One region of the Microbulbifer sp. Q7 genome, then DNA from elsewhere that is predicted to be linked to it. Evidence: predicted binding sites of a transcription regulator. Region 1 holds the regulator's gene; the other holds the start of a gene.
What was found. The regulator sigma-54, encoded in region 1, starts transcription at its own class of promoters, with help from an activator protein. The targets are predictions, from matches to a motif close to TGGCACANNNNTTGCNNT.

Region 1 (7,411 bases):
CCCTGCCCATTTCCAGCAGCAAGTGGAAGAAAGCACCAGCCCGGTCAAGGCGCGCGCCCGGCGAATTGAATTTCTGGTGAGCACCGATGCCCTGCAGCTGACCGGTGAAGCCTTCGTCGACCGGGACGGCAACACCCTCTCCGCCGAGCGCATCGATTACGACCTCAATAGCGAGCAGATGCAGGCCCAGGGCCAATCGGAGAAGAAGCGCGTGGAAATGATCTGGAAGCCCGAAGCGCAGCCCGCCCCCAAACCGGTCGAAGACGGCCAGTAGGCCATCCGCCCCATGGGGCCAGCGCCTGCAGAACTCACCAGACAGATGTGGCCATTGCCACTGCACTAGATACCGGAATTCGCCATGCCGACGCTCAAAGCGTTACATCTCGCCAAGCAGTACAAAAAACGCAAAGTCGTTCAGGATGTGTCCGTGAGCGTATCCAGCGGGCAGGTGGTGGGCCTGCTGGGCCCCAATGGTGCCGGCAAGACCACGTGTTTCTACATGATCGCCGGCCTGGTCCAGGCGGATGCCGGCCAGGTCATGATCGACGACGAAGATATCACCGGTCTTTCCATGCACGGCCGCGCCCGCAAGGGCATTGGCTACCTGCCTCAGGAAGCATCGGTATTCCGCCGCCTGACCGTGGCGGACAACATTCTCGCCATTCTCGAAACCCGCAAGGACCTCAACCGTAGCCAGCGTATGGCGCAACTTGAGGCCCTGCTGGAGGAATTCCACATCACCCACATCCGCGACAGCCTGGGGATGGCGCTGTCCGGCGGCGAGCGCCGTCGCGTTGAAATTGCGCGGGCCCTGGCGACCAACCCCGCCTTTGTCCTGCTGGATGAACCCTTTGCCGGTGTCGACCCCATCTCGGTCAACGATATCAAGCAAATTATCCGCCATCTGCGGGACCGCGGTATCGGCGTACTGATTACCGACCACAATGTGCGCGAAACCCTGGATATCTGCGAGACCGCATTTATCGTCAGCGAGGGGCATATCATCGCCCACGGTGACCCAAGAGACGTGGCAGAAAACAAACAGGTGAAAGATGTCTATCTGGGACACGAATTCACCATTTAAGCGGTTTGCTAGGGGTTCATCTGCCCCGCGCCCCATTCTGTAGGCCGCTATCACACACAGCAACCTTGTGACCGGATCCACAAAAATTTTCGGCATGCTTATTGCTTAAGCTGCCTCTTGTGTTCCGATTTGCCGCAAGGTAGTCTGCAGGAAATGAGCTTTACGCCGCCGTATCAAGCATCAAATCTGCTGCGGCGGGCCAACGCCAGAATTTTCTGCCGGCAAACCCCCATATGAAGCAGTCACTCCAGTTAAAACTCGGCACACAGCTGACAATGACACCGCAATTGCAACAGGCGATCCGCCTGCTGCAATTGTCGACGCTGGATCTGCAACAGGAAATCCAGTCCGCCCTAGACAGCAACCCCCTGCTGGAATCCGACTTCGACGAACACGCCGGCGAATCCCATCAGGACCAGAACACCCCCGCGCAATCCGAAACCAAAGAGCCGGAAACCCGTGCGCAGGAAGCTGCCCGAGAGACGCAAAGCGAGTCTACGGCCGAGGGTGACTGGAACAGCGAAATCCCGGACGACCTGCCAGTCGATACCCGCTGGGACGACATTTACACCGGCGGTAGCTACAGCGGTGGCGATGGCGATGAGTACGCGCTGGAACAGCGCAACGCGGCCTCCGAAAGCCTGCAGGACCACCTGCTTTGGCAGTTAAACCTGACCCCGCTGACGGATATCGACAAGCTGATCGGCGAAACCCTGATCGACGCCATTGCCCCCAACGGTTTCCTCGACGCGGACCTCGACGAGGTGGCCGCAACCTTCGAGGTGGAGGCCGACGAGGTGCTGACCGTACTGAAAACCATTCAGCAGCTGGAACCCGCGGGCTGTGGCGCCCGCGACCTGCGCGAGAGCCTGCTATTGCAATTGCGCCAGTTGCCGGAGGAGACACCGTGGATCACCGAGGCCCTGCTGGTAGTGAGCCAGCACCTCGACCTGCTGGGCAAGCGGGACTTCCGCCAGCTGACCCGCCGCACGCGGCTCAACGAGTCACAGCTAGGCGAGGTCATGCGACTGATCCAGACCCTCACCCCGTATCCAGGGGAAGCCTTCGGCGGTGAAGAACCCCAGTATGTGGTGCCCGATGTGATCGTCAGCCGCAAGCACAATCGCTGGGTGGTCGAGCTCAACCCGGAAACCACCCCCAAGCTGCGTATCAATGACACCTATGCCTCACTGATCAAACGCGCCGACAATTCCAGTGACAACAATTACCTGCGCGACAACCTCCAGGAAGCACGCTGGTTCCTGAAAAGCCTGCAAAGCCGCCACGAGACACTGCTCAAGGTAGCCAGCTGCATTGTGGAAAAACAGCAGGGCTTCTTTGAGCTGGGGCCGGAGGGTATGAAACCCATGGTACTGGCGAACATTGCCGAGACCATCGGCATGCACGAGTCGACCATTTCCCGGGTAACCACCCAGAAGTACATGCTCACGCCCCGCGGCGTCTTCGAGCTGAAATACTTCTTCTCCAGCCATGTGAGCACCGACTCCGGGGAGGATGCCTCATCCACCGCCATCCGCGCCCTGATCCGTAAGCTGATTGATGCCGAACAGCCACGCAAACCGCTGTCAGACAACAAAATCACCCAGGAACTGGACTCCCAGGGTATTAAAGTCGCGCGGCGCACGGTCGCCAAGTACCGAGAATCCATGGGTATTCCCTCGTCCAGCGAGAGAAAGCGACTGGTTTAACTGCAGCAGTCACTGATTGCGGGAATTTCCTTCGTCGCCTGCACACTTTCTGTACAACCAATGGCTATACATTGAGTGTATCCTTCCATTCTGGCGCACTTCCTAGTAGGGTTGCCGCCCTGTGCGGGGGTCCAGCCAGATTTGTGTTGCACCCGATGAGGAGAAATCCATGCAGATCAATATCAGTGGCCACCATGTAGACGTTACTCCGGCCATTCGCGATTACTGCCAGACCAAACTGGACAAGCTCTCCCGCCACAATGACCTGATTACCAATACTCAGGTCATCCTTTCCGTCGACAAACTGATCCAGAAAGCCGAGGCACGGGTTCACGTGAACGGCAACAAGGATATTTTTGCCGATTCGGAATCTGAGGACATGTACGCAGCGATCGATTCGCTGACTGACAAACTCGACCGGCAACTGCTGAAACACAAAGAGAAGTTGCGCAGTCACCGCTAGTCGTAACACAACCAGGTTACCGGCTGGCCTGCACCGCTAGATCATCAGTACGTTATGACATTGGAAGCATTACTCTCTCCCCGCCTGAGCCTTTGCCATCTGGCGGGGAGCAGCAAAAAAAAGCTGTTACTCAACATCGCCCAGGCGATTTCAGAGCAACATCCCGATCTGGACTCTGACACGATCTTCAACCAGCTGGTCGCCCGGGAGCGCCTCGGCTCTACCGGTATCGGCGAGGGTGTCGCCATTCCTCACTGTCGCCTGCCCGGTTGTGCGGGCCCGATCGGCGTACTCTGCACCACATCCCCGGCGGTGGACTTCGATGCCATCGACCGCCAACCGGTGGACTTGCTGTTTGCCCTGTTGGTACCCGAAGACTCGGACCAGGAGCACCTGGACACCCTCGCCGAAATTGCTGCCCTGTTCAGCGACAGCCGCGTACGTGAAAAGCTGCGCGCGGCCACCACCAGCGACGAACTATACGCACTGGCCATCAACAGCGCTGCCGCGGCATAATAGGCCGCGAATGCCGGCGACAGCCCGTTGCCGGTGCCGCTCAAGTTAGCCACTCTGGCCGCATACTGCGCCGGATTCAGCAAGGAGTGCGTGTTCTATGCGACTGGTCATAATCAGCGGCCGCTCGGGCTCCGGAAAGAGCTCCGCGCTGCAACTGCTGGAAGATGTTGGCTTCAATTGCATCGACAACCTCCCGGCCAGCCTGCTGCCCGAACTCATCCGCCGAGTCGCCGAGCAACCCTCCCAAGAAAACACCCAGCTGGCGCTTGGCATCGACGCCCGCAACCTGTGGCACGATGTGCGTCAGGCTCCCAAGGTCATCAACGACCTGCGCGACAGCGGCATCGATTGCGACGTCATCTACCTGGATGCGCGCTCGCCGGTACTGGTGCAACGATTCAGCGAGACCCGCCGCAAACACCCCCTGAGCGACAGCCACACCCACCTGCTTGAAGCGCTCAATCGCGAGAAGGAGCTGCTGGCACCGCTCGCGTCCATGGCCGACCTGGTCATTGATACCAGCAGCCTCAGCCTGCACCAGCTGCGCGACCAGATGAAATCCCGGGTCGTGGGCAAAGACTCGCCCGGCATGGCCATCCTGTTCCAGTCCTTTGGTTTCAAGCACGGTGTGCCCGTCGATGCAGACCTGGTGTTTGACCTGCGCTGCCTGCCCAACCCCTACTGGATACCGGAACTGCGCAACAAAACCGGCATGGACCCGGAAGTGGCCGAATTCCTGCAGTCTCACCAGGAGACCAGGGATATGCAGCGAGACATCACCCAGTTCCTGGAACGCTGGCTACCCAGTTATCAGCAAAGCAACCGCAGCTATACCTCGGTATCAATCGGTTGCACTGGCGGCCGCCACCGCTCGGTGTACATGGTGGAGCAGCTGGCCAAAGCCTTTGCCGGGATTTTCGAGAATATCCAGGTTCGACACCGCGAACAGCAAAAATGAGCCCGGGCCGGAGCATACGATAGATACCCACCATGCAAAAAAGCCGCATCACCATTATCAATAAACTGGGGCTACACGCGCGCGCCGCGAGCAAGTTTGCCCAGACCAGCGCGCGCTTTTCCTCTGAAGTGAAAGTGCACTGCCAGGGCAAGGCCGTGGACGGCAAAAGCGTGATGGCACTCATGCTGCTTGCCGCGGGCAAAGGCGTGGAGCTGGAACTGGAAATCTGCGGCCGCGATGAAGATGCGGCGCACGAGGCCATCTGCCTGCTGATTAACGACCGCTTTGGTGAGGGCGAATAAAAAGGCGCCTGCCGCCCCCCTTTCTACCCTTATAATGCCGGCCCTCGCAGTACCCCCCAACAAGCAGGTGTTTACGTGCCCAAGCCCTCCAACGCCGACATCTCATTCCGCGCTCAGAACCAGCTCGGTGCGCTGTATGCGGCGCTGGACAGTGGCACCGGGCGGGAAGTGCAGCGCATGCTGTCCTCACTCTCCCCGCAAAGCATCGCCCAGCTGCTCGAGAGCTCGCCGCCGCGCATCCGCCAGGTACTGTGGAAACTGATCGACCGCGAGGTCGAGGGCGAGGTACTGCAGGAGCTGCCGGACGAGGTACAGAGCCAGATTCTCTCGACCATGGACACCGAGGAAATGGTGGCCGTGATGGAGGGCCTAGATGCGGACGATGTGGCAGACATCCTCCAGCAATTACCCGAACGGGTGATGGCGGAAGTACTCTCTGCCATGAGCGAGCACGACCGCCAGCGGGTGGAAGACGTCCTCGCTTACGACGAGGAAACCGCCGGCGGCCTGATGGACACGGAAATTGTCTCCGTGCGCCCCAACCTGCACCTCGATGTGGTGCTGCGCTACCTGCGCCGCCACGAGCAGCTGCCCGAATCCACCGACAACCTGTTTGTGGTCAACCGCAAAGACCGCTTTATCGGCCTGCTGCCACTGACCAAACTACTGACCACAGATCCCTCCGTCACCGTACGTGAAATCATGATCACCGACGTGGACCCCATTCCCGCCGATATGCCGGACGACGAAGTGGCTCGCCTGTTTACCAAATACGACTGGATTACCGCGCCGGTGGTGGACGAGGAAAATCGCCTGCTGGGGCGGATCACCATCGACGACGTGGTCGATGTGATCCGGGAGGACGCCGACCACTCGCTGATGAGCCTGGCGGGCCTCGACGAGGAAGAGGACACCTTCGCACCGGTAAAACGCACCGCGCCCCGTCGCGCAATCTGGCTCGGCATCAACCTGCTCACCGCCCTGCTCGCTTCCTGGGTCATCAACCTGTTTCAGGACACCATCGACAAGGTGGTGGCCCTCGCCGTACTGATGCCGATTGTCGCCAGTATGGGCGGTGTCGCCGGCAGCCAGACCCTCACGGTCATCATTCGCGGCATGGCCCTTGGCCAGGTCGGGCGCAGTAACCTGAGCTGGCTCCTGTCCCGTGAGCTGGCCAGTGGCGCGCTGAATGCGATTCTTTGGGCCGCGGTGATGGGCGGTATCGCCGCGCTCTGGTTTGGCGATACCCGCATTGCCCTGATTATCATAGCGGCCATGGTCATCAACCTGGTCACCGCGGCCTTCGCCGGTACTATCCTACCGGTGGCCCTGCGTGCCCTGCGCATCGACCCCGCCCTGGCCGGCGGCGTGGCCCTGACCACGGTCACCGATGTGGTGGGCTTTATGTCTTTCCTCGGCCTCGCGACCTGGTTTTTTATTTGACGCGCAGCCTATTCAGGTTCCGTTTACCCCAGTACTGTTTCAGAGATATACCATGCACAATTCAGATGATCCCGGCGCTTTTGACGAATTTGAGGACGAGAATTTCAAAAGCAAAACCCAGGTCAAGCAGGAAATGCACGAGCTGCAGGCACTCGGCAAGCAGCTGACCGAGCTGAACCCGGCGAAGCTGGCCGAGGTCCCCATGGATGCGGTGCTGAGCGAGGCCATCGACACCATGCACCGGATCAAGTCCCGGGAAGCGCGCCGCCGCCAGTTGCAGTACATCGGCAAACTCATGCGCAAGGCCGATGTCGAGGCGATCCAGGCGGTACTGGAGAAGCACCGGGAACAGGACCACCTGCACCTGCGTTTTGACCGCATGGCGGAAGAATGGCGGGAACGGTTACTGGAACAGGGGAAAGAGGCGCAGAGTGCGTTTTTCGACGCCCATCCCGGTGCCGATCACCAGCAGGTGCGCGCCCTGATTCGCGAAGCCAACAAAGAAATCGCGAACAAAAAAGCGCCGACCAACCAGCGCAAGCTGTTTCGCTATCTGCGGGACTTCTTCATGCAGGAAAGCTGATCCGTCGGGTCAGCGCCCGCCAGGGTCCTCCAGTGCGCCGGTGAGTTCGGTGCGGACAATGTCGATCACTTTCGGGTTCTGGGGCACCCACCGGTGAAGGCTGACCGGGACCTGATAGGTATTCCCGATCGGCAGGCGCGAGCTGGTGCGGGGCACAATGGTGGCGTCGTACGGCGTCCAGATGGATACGGGCGCAGCGCCTTCCAACACTGCGGCATCCCGGTTCAGATTGCTCAGGAATTCACTGCCGATGCGCAGTTGCCGTCCGCCTTTGTAGGGCAACAGGTGCGCCCACAGACTGCCGAAGTGGGGACTGGAGAGAGCGATGAACTTGTGCACCTTTTCTGCGCCGC
Region 2 (7,411 bases), 300 kb from region 1:
TGCATGCGTTGGAACAGAATCGGATGGGTCCAAGCGGCATTTGAGCCGATCAGTACCACCAACTCCGCCTCGTCCAGATCCTCGTAATTGCAGGGCACCGCGTCGGCGCCAAACGCGCGTTTGTAGGCGGCTACGGCAGAGGACATACACAGGCGAGAATTGGTATCGACGTTGGCCGTGCCGATAAACCCTTTCATCAGCTTGTTGGCCACGTAATAGTCTTCTGTCAGCAACTGGCCGGACAGGTAAAACGCCACAGAATCCGGTCCGTGCTCATCGATGGTCGCACGCAGCCTGGACGCGGCAAATTCCATTGCCGTATCCCAATCACACTCCTCGCCGTGCAACTTCGGCTTTAACAGCCGCCCATGGTCACCGAGCGTATCCGCCAGGGAAGAGCCCTTGACGCACAGCTTTCCAAAATTTGCCGGATGCTGCGTGTCCCCCTGAATTCGGATTACCTCCTCACCCGAGGCCGGACTGGACTCCCGCGTCGCCGCCACCCCACACCCCACCCCGCAATAAGGGCAGGTAGTGCAGGACCTGCGGGCGCTGAACAGTTCTGTTAATGCCATCGTCGACTGCTTGTTTATGTGCGTTGTATTAACCGACCTGAATCAACACGTCATCGCCTTCAAAGGCAATGGGAAAGGTATCCAGCTGAATGTCTTCCTCTTCCAGGCACTGGCCGTCGGTCAGTCGGTAGTGTTGCTTGTACAGCGGCGATGCCACGGTCAGGTCACCGTTGATCTCCGCAACCAAGCCGCGGCCGATAACGCCGGCGTTGGCAATAGGGTCCCAGTTGTCTATGGCGTACAGCTGGGGTTCCTGGTCGGGTAAAAAAAACAGGGCAATCTGACGACCGCCCACAAGAGCGCATACTCCGGAATTGGCTACAAGATCTGATCGCTTGCAGACTTGCAGCCACTCGGCGCGGGTTATGGCAACTTCGCTCATTCTGGTTCTCCACTTAGGAATGGAAAGAGTAGGGTGGTGAAAAATCATTAACTCACTATTAGCGCGCTACACGCAGAAGGTAGATGTGAAGGTGGAGTGCCGGGTGTAAAGTTTCAGGAGCGTCGCAAACAGGAAGTTTGCGCCGCAACGCCCAGGGATGGGTTTACAGTGGTCCTGAAACTTTACACCCGGTGCTCCACCGCCACCGGGCTACAAAAGCCCCTAAGCCGGCTCAGCAATCTTGACGATTTCTTCTTCAGTGGCCGGGCGACGTTGCTTGCGCTCTTCCACGAACACGATCTTCTCGTCTTTCTCGTCGGTGTTCACAAACTGGCGGAAGCGCTTCAGCATCTCCGGGTCGTTGATCGCGGTTTTCCATTCACACTGGTAGGTGCCAACCACATTGCCCATCTGGCGTTCCAGTTCTTCGCAGATACCCAGCTTGTCTTCGATGACTACCTCACGCAGGTAATCCAGACCCCCTTCCAGGTTCTCCATCCACACCGAAGTACGCTGCAGCTTGTCGGCCGTGCGCACATAGAACATCAACACCCGATCGATATATTTAATCAGAGTCACATCGTCCAGATCTGTAGCAAACAGGTCCGCATGGCGCGGACGCATACCGCCGTTGCCACAAACGTACAGGTTCCAGCCGTTTTCCGTCGCGATCACCCCAATATCTTTACTTTGTGCCTCTGCACACTCACGGGTACAACCGGAAACCGCCATCTTGATCTTGTGTGGCGAACGCAGGCCCTTGTAGCGGTTCTCCACGGTGAGCGCCATGCCCACACTGTCCTGCACCCCGAAGCGACACCAGGTACTGCCGACACAGGACTTCACCGTACGCAAAGACTTTCCGTAAGCGTGGCCCGTCTCAAAGCCCGCATCGGTCAGCTCGCGCCAGATCTCCGGCAGTTCCTCCAAGCGTGCGCCGAACAGGTCGATCCGCTGGCCGCCGGTGATCTTGGTGTACAGGTCATACTTCTTCGCCACCTGCCCGAGAACAATCAGCTTGTCCGGGGTGATTTCACCACCGGCAATACGCGGTACCACGGAATAGGTGCCGTTTTTCTGCATATTCGCCATGAACGTATCGTTGGTATCCTGCAGGCCAACGTGGGGCTTGTTATGGATATGTTCATTCCACAGGGAGGCAAAGATGGATGCCGCCGTCGGCTTACAGATTTCACAGCCCTTGCCGGTGCCATGCCTGTGCAGCAGCTCGTCAAAGGTTTTAATTTCCTCCACCTGCACCATATGGAAAATTTCCTGGCGGGTGTAAGGGAAATGTGGGCACAGATCGTTATTGACTTCCACACCCAGCGCAGCGAGTTCTGTATCCACTACATTTTTCAGCAGCGCCGCACAGCCGCCACAGCCGGTGGATGCCTTGGTGCAGTCCTTGACCTCGCCCAAAGAGCAGCAACCACCCTGAACCGCGCCGACAATATCGCCCTTGCTCACGTTGTGACAGGAGCAGATGGTGGCGGTGTCTGGCAGTGCATCGGCACCCAGTGCCGGTGCTGCGCCGTCCAGAGCCGGCAGGATCAATTGCTCCGGGTGCTCCGGCAGGTCCATATCGTTCAGGTGATATTGCAGCAGGGTGTCGTAATCACCGGTGTCGCCCACCAGTACGGCACCGCGCAGTTTCTTGCCTTCGCGGTCGGTAATCATCCGCTTGTACACGCCGGTCTGCTCGTCCACGAAGGTGATCGCCGCGGAGCCTTCCGCACGGCCATGGGCGTCGCCAATGGAGCCTACTTCCACGCCCAATAGTTTCAGCTTGGTGCTCATGTCCGCACCGTTGAACTCCGCCGCCTCCCCACACAGCAGGGAAACAGCGGTGCGTGCCATGGTGTAGCCGGGCGCTACCAGACCGAAGATAAAGTTATTGAACAGGGCACACTCACCGATGGCGTAAATGTTCTTATCGGATGTGCGGCAGTGGTTGTCGACCACGATACCGCCGCGCTCACCCAGTTCGATACCGGCGGACTTCGCCAGGCTATCTTCCGGGCGGATGCCGGCAGAGAATACGATCAGGTCGGTATCCAGGGACTTGTCGCCTTTACTCTCGCCTTTGTCTTGAAAGGTCATGCGCAGACGGCCGCCATCGACCTCTTCAATCAGCTCCGTGGCGGTGCTGGTGTGGACGGTTACGCCCAGCGCCTGGATCTTTTCGCGCAGCAGTTTGGAGCCGCCTTCGTCCAGCTGCACGGACATCAGGCCCGGGGCGAACTCCACCACGTGGGCTTCCAAACCCAGCTGCTTGAGTGCGTTGGCCGCTTCCAGACCCAGCAGGCCACCGCCCACAACCACGCCCACCTTGCCGTCTTTGGCGGCGGCCTGGATGTTGTCGAGGTCTTCAATGGTACGGTAAACGAAGCACTTGTCATGCTTGTGGCCGGGAATTGGCGGCACAAAGGGGTAGGAGCCGGTGGCCAGAACCAGGTGGTCGTACGCTGCGGAAGCACCGCTAGCGGAAGTCACGATTTTATTTTCGCGATCGATGCTGACGGCTGCATCGTTCAGGCGCAGATCGTAGCCCCATTCGCGGTACTGCTCCACCTTGCCCATGGCCAGGTCGTCGGCGGTGCGACCGCCGAAGTACTCGGAGAGGTGAACCCGGTCGTAGGCGGGACGGGGTTCGGCGCAGAAAACGAGTACGTCAAACAGTTCCCGTTCGGGACGGTTTGCCAGTTGTTCCAGGAAGTGGTGACCCACCATGCCGTTGCCGATGACGACGATTTTTTGCTTAACCATAATCTCTGCCGTTTGTGCCTGAATCGTTCGACAGAAGTGAAGCGCTGGGGGAGGGCCTGGGGCGCGAGAGGCTCACGGGCGTCCCCTCTTCTGTCGAAGAGTGGTAGGCGCCGTTGCCTTGCTAAAAGAATTTCGGATTGTGACTATTGGTATTCAATCTCTGTGCCAATTTCTTCCGCCGCCAAAAACCCGCACATCCACAGTGTTGATGCGGTTTGGCGATGACCAGGGCATATGAGCTGCAATAAAGTGGTGCGTCAGATGGGGTTTTGCCTCAAAGAAGTGCGGGCGGGATTTCTGTGATGCAGGCTCCTGTGATGTAGCGACAGGTATTACGTGGCTCTGGGGCGGACAAGTTGCCTGAATAAAGCGCTGCGTTGCTTAAGGTTTTTTATATGGCGCCTACAGGAAATATAAAAGATGCGAAAAAATCGCCAGCGCGGCGACAATTTGCCAGAACAGCAATGGATTGCGCTCCATTAGTGGCGGCTTGTCGGCGGTATTGAAGCGCTTGTTCGGCGTGCGGAGATCGTGTACGAACTCGGACAGCGCCGGGTAGCGTGTTTTGGGGTCGGGTGCGCAGGCACGGCGCAGGGCGCCGTCGATCCAGTCTGGAATATCATTCCGGTGCTTGCGCGCACTCAGATACTTCAGGCTGGCGTAACTCTTCAATTGATAGTGACTGCTGCCGAAACGTTCCTTATAGGGGTAATGACCGGTCAGTAGCTCATAGGCAATGACCCCGAGAGAAAAAATATCCGATCGGTGGCTGGCCGCATCCCCACAGAAATATTCCGGTGCACAGTAATTTTTGCTGCCCGGTGGCGCGCTGCCTTGGTAGCGCAATAATTCCTCCAAGCCAGCCGCATTGGCGCCGCCCAGGTCGATTAGCTTCAGGCGGCCGGAAGAATCCAACATGATATTTTCTGGCTTCAGGTCCCCGTGCACGATCTCCAGCCGCTGCAGACGGCGCAGTGCGCTCACCAATTGCTCAATCAGGTTACGTACGTGATCCAGTGGTGGCTCCGGGTTCAGCTGCATCCACTGCCGCAGATTCTGTCCATCTACATACTCCAGGACGTGATAGAGGAACTTGCGTTCCTTGCGTGGCGGAAACACCTTTACAATGGCCGGGTGCTCGAGCCGGCGCCCAGTCCATTCCTCAGCAATGAACCGCTCTATATAGGCTGGGTCATCACTAAAGTTTTCTGACGGTGCTTTCAAAGCGCGCAGCGCGTGGGATGTCATATCCCGCACCAGGTACAAATAGCTGCGGCTGCTCGCATGCAGCTCCTGCAGTACCTCGTAGCCGTCGATCTTGTTGCCCGGCTGCAACGGTGGCGGAAAGGGCAGCTGGCTCGTCGCCAGTATCACATCCTCCGCCTCCAGTGAGTCCACGACATTCACCCGGCACAACGCCAGGCTCAGATTGTCCTCGCTACCGTTATCCAGCGCAGCCGCCAGCAATGGCTGCGCCGCTTGTAGTTGATGTTCAGTGAGCAGATGGGCGAACTGCCTGTGGGGCAAGAAGTCGTGAATTCCATCCGTCGTCACACAAAACAGGTCGGCCGGTTCCAGCGACTCCTGCCGGTAATCCACCTCGATATGCGCATCCATGCCCAGCGCCCGGCTTAAGAACGTCCGCCCCGGTCCCAGGGTGCGACTGTGATCCTGTGTCAGGCACTCCAGCTTGCCATCCCGCAACCGGTAAATACGCGAGTCGCCAATATGGATCAGATGCGCCGTGGCTCCCTTCAGCACCACCGCCGAAAAGGTCGTCAGCCAGCCCCGCTGCACCTCATCGGCACCGCCGCTCTGGCGATACAGCCAGCTATTGAGCGCATGCAAGACCCGCGCAGCCGCCTGCTTCACCGACCAGGAGTCCGGCGTACTGTAATAGTCGGAAATAAATCCGCTCACCGCCGCCCGCGCCGCTGCACCCCCGGCCTCGGCACTGCCAACGCCATCCGCAATCGCCACCAGTGAACCGCGGTAACGCCGATCACTGCCTGTGGCCCGGTAGACCGCAACCGCGTCGTCGTTGTAAGCGCGCTGGCCGCACTCAGTGGCCGTCGCGAACTCGAGGTTTTCGGAATTGGAAGCCTGTAGGTCGGAATCGGGCACAGTGATGGTTTCGCAGGTGGTGTTCAAATTGGTGCCGGCAATAGTAAGTGATGGAGTGGGCCCGGGAACCTGTTAACGGCTGCCCGGGAATTTAAATTAAGCAACGTCAATCAGAGAAACACTACCATCCGGCATGACCTCTGCCATCTGACCTTCCGGCTCCTCCAGGAACAACAGTGTGACAAAGCCGAGTACCGCAGTGCCGGCAATTACCAAGAAGAAGGTCTCGTACGAAACCATGCTCAATACCGTGAGGTAAAACACCGCGCCTACATTGCCGTAAGCCCCGGTCATTCCCGCAATCTGCCCGGTCAGGCGACGCTTGATCAGCGGTACCACCGCAAACACCGCGCCCTCACCCGACTGCACGAAGAACGAGCATGCCATCGCCGCAGCCACCGCCAGATACAGCGGCCACTCGCTATCGATCATGCTCATGGTCAGGTAACCCAGCGCCAGACCAGCTGTCAGGATCAGCAACGTGCTCTTGCGCCCGAACCGGTCGCTGATCAGGCCGCCCGCCGGGCGAGACATCAGGTTCATAAACGCATAAGCCGAAGCCAGCAGGCCCGCCTTCACCGGATCCAGAGTAAAGGTCTCCGAGAAAAATAGCGGTAACATCGAAATTACCGCAAGTTCAGAGCCAAAGGTCGCGAAGTACAGAATGTTCAAAACCGCCACCTGCTTGAACTTGTAGCGGTGAATCGGCTCCGGCAGCTGCACGAAGAGCTCTTTATTGATGTCGTAACACTTCTTCGCATCAAACACATACAGTGCTGCCAGTGCCACATAAATTACAACCGCCACCGGCTGCGCCAGAATGCCGACTCCATGTGGAGAGAGCTTCCAGGTGAGTAGCGCCAGTGCTGCGTACATCGGCACTTTCATGATCAGCAGCAGCACGAAGTCCGAAGGGCTGGACACTTCCATGCCGCCGATCTTCTTCGGTTTGAAATAGGTTCCGCCCTTGGGGGTGTCGGTTACTGAGCGGTAGTAGATCACACTGTATACCAGCGCAATCACACCGGTGAGACCGATGGCATAACGCCAGCCCTCTTGTCCTGGAGTGTCGCCACCAAACAATAGTGCGATGGTCGGCAGGCTCATGGCCGCGGCCGCGGAACCAAAGTTGCCCCAGCCGCCGTAAATGCCTTCTGCCGCACCCAGTTGTTTGGCCGGAAACCACTCGGACACCATGCGGATACCAATAACAAAGCCTGCACCGATAAAGCCCAGCAGGAAGCGGCCAATGGCGGCGGCGGCAAAGCTGTCTGCCAGTGCGAAGATAAAGCAGGGGATACTGCCGATGGCCAGCAGCAGGGAGTAGGTCAGACGCGGCCCGTATTTATCGGTCAGCATACCGATGATGACCCGCGCCGGGATGGTCAGCCCCACGTTCAGAATCAGCAGAGTCTTTACCTGATCGGAGGTGAGTGACAGGCTGTCGGCGATCGACATCAACAGTGGTGCGTGGTTGAACCAGGCAAAGAACGTAATAAAGAACGCGATCCAGGTCAGATGTAGCACCCGGATCTTTCCTTTAAAGGAAAACAGATTTAAA

Region 2: the regulator sigma-54 is predicted to act here: its motif matches at 3,877-3,894, upstream of nirB (nitrite reductase large subunit NirB).

Annotation. Positions count from the first base shown of each region.
Region 1 covers NZ_LROY01000002.1:1,993,984-2,001,394, forward strand. The annotation lists gene lptA (lipopolysaccharide transport periplasmic protein LptA) at 1-274, shown strand, start outside; gene lptB (LPS export ABC transporter ATP-binding protein) at 359-1,084, shown strand; gene AU182_RS14055 (RNA polymerase factor sigma-54) at 1,318-2,793, shown strand; gene hpf (ribosome hibernation-promoting factor, HPF/YfiA family) at 2,963-3,256, shown strand; gene ptsN (PTS IIA-like nitrogen regulatory protein PtsN) at 3,311-3,772, shown strand; gene rapZ (RNase adapter RapZ) at 3,870-4,730, shown strand; gene AU182_RS14075 (HPr family phosphocarrier protein) at 4,763-5,032, shown strand; gene mgtE (magnesium transporter) at 5,132-6,475, shown strand; gene yjgA (ribosome biogenesis factor YjgA) at 6,528-7,058, shown strand; gene AU182_RS14090 (alpha/beta fold hydrolase) at 7,068-7,411, opposite strand, start outside.
Region 2 covers NZ_LROY01000002.1:2,293,582-2,300,992, reverse strand. The annotation lists gene AU182_RS15145 (nitrate reductase) at 1-575, opposite strand, end outside; gene nirD (nitrite reductase small subunit NirD) at 604-957, opposite strand; gene nirB (nitrite reductase large subunit NirB) at 1,180-3,726, opposite strand; gene AU182_RS15130 (bifunctional protein-serine/threonine kinase/phosphatase) at 4,129-5,850, opposite strand; gene AU182_RS15125 (NarK family nitrate/nitrite MFS transporter) at 5,947-7,411, opposite strand, start outside.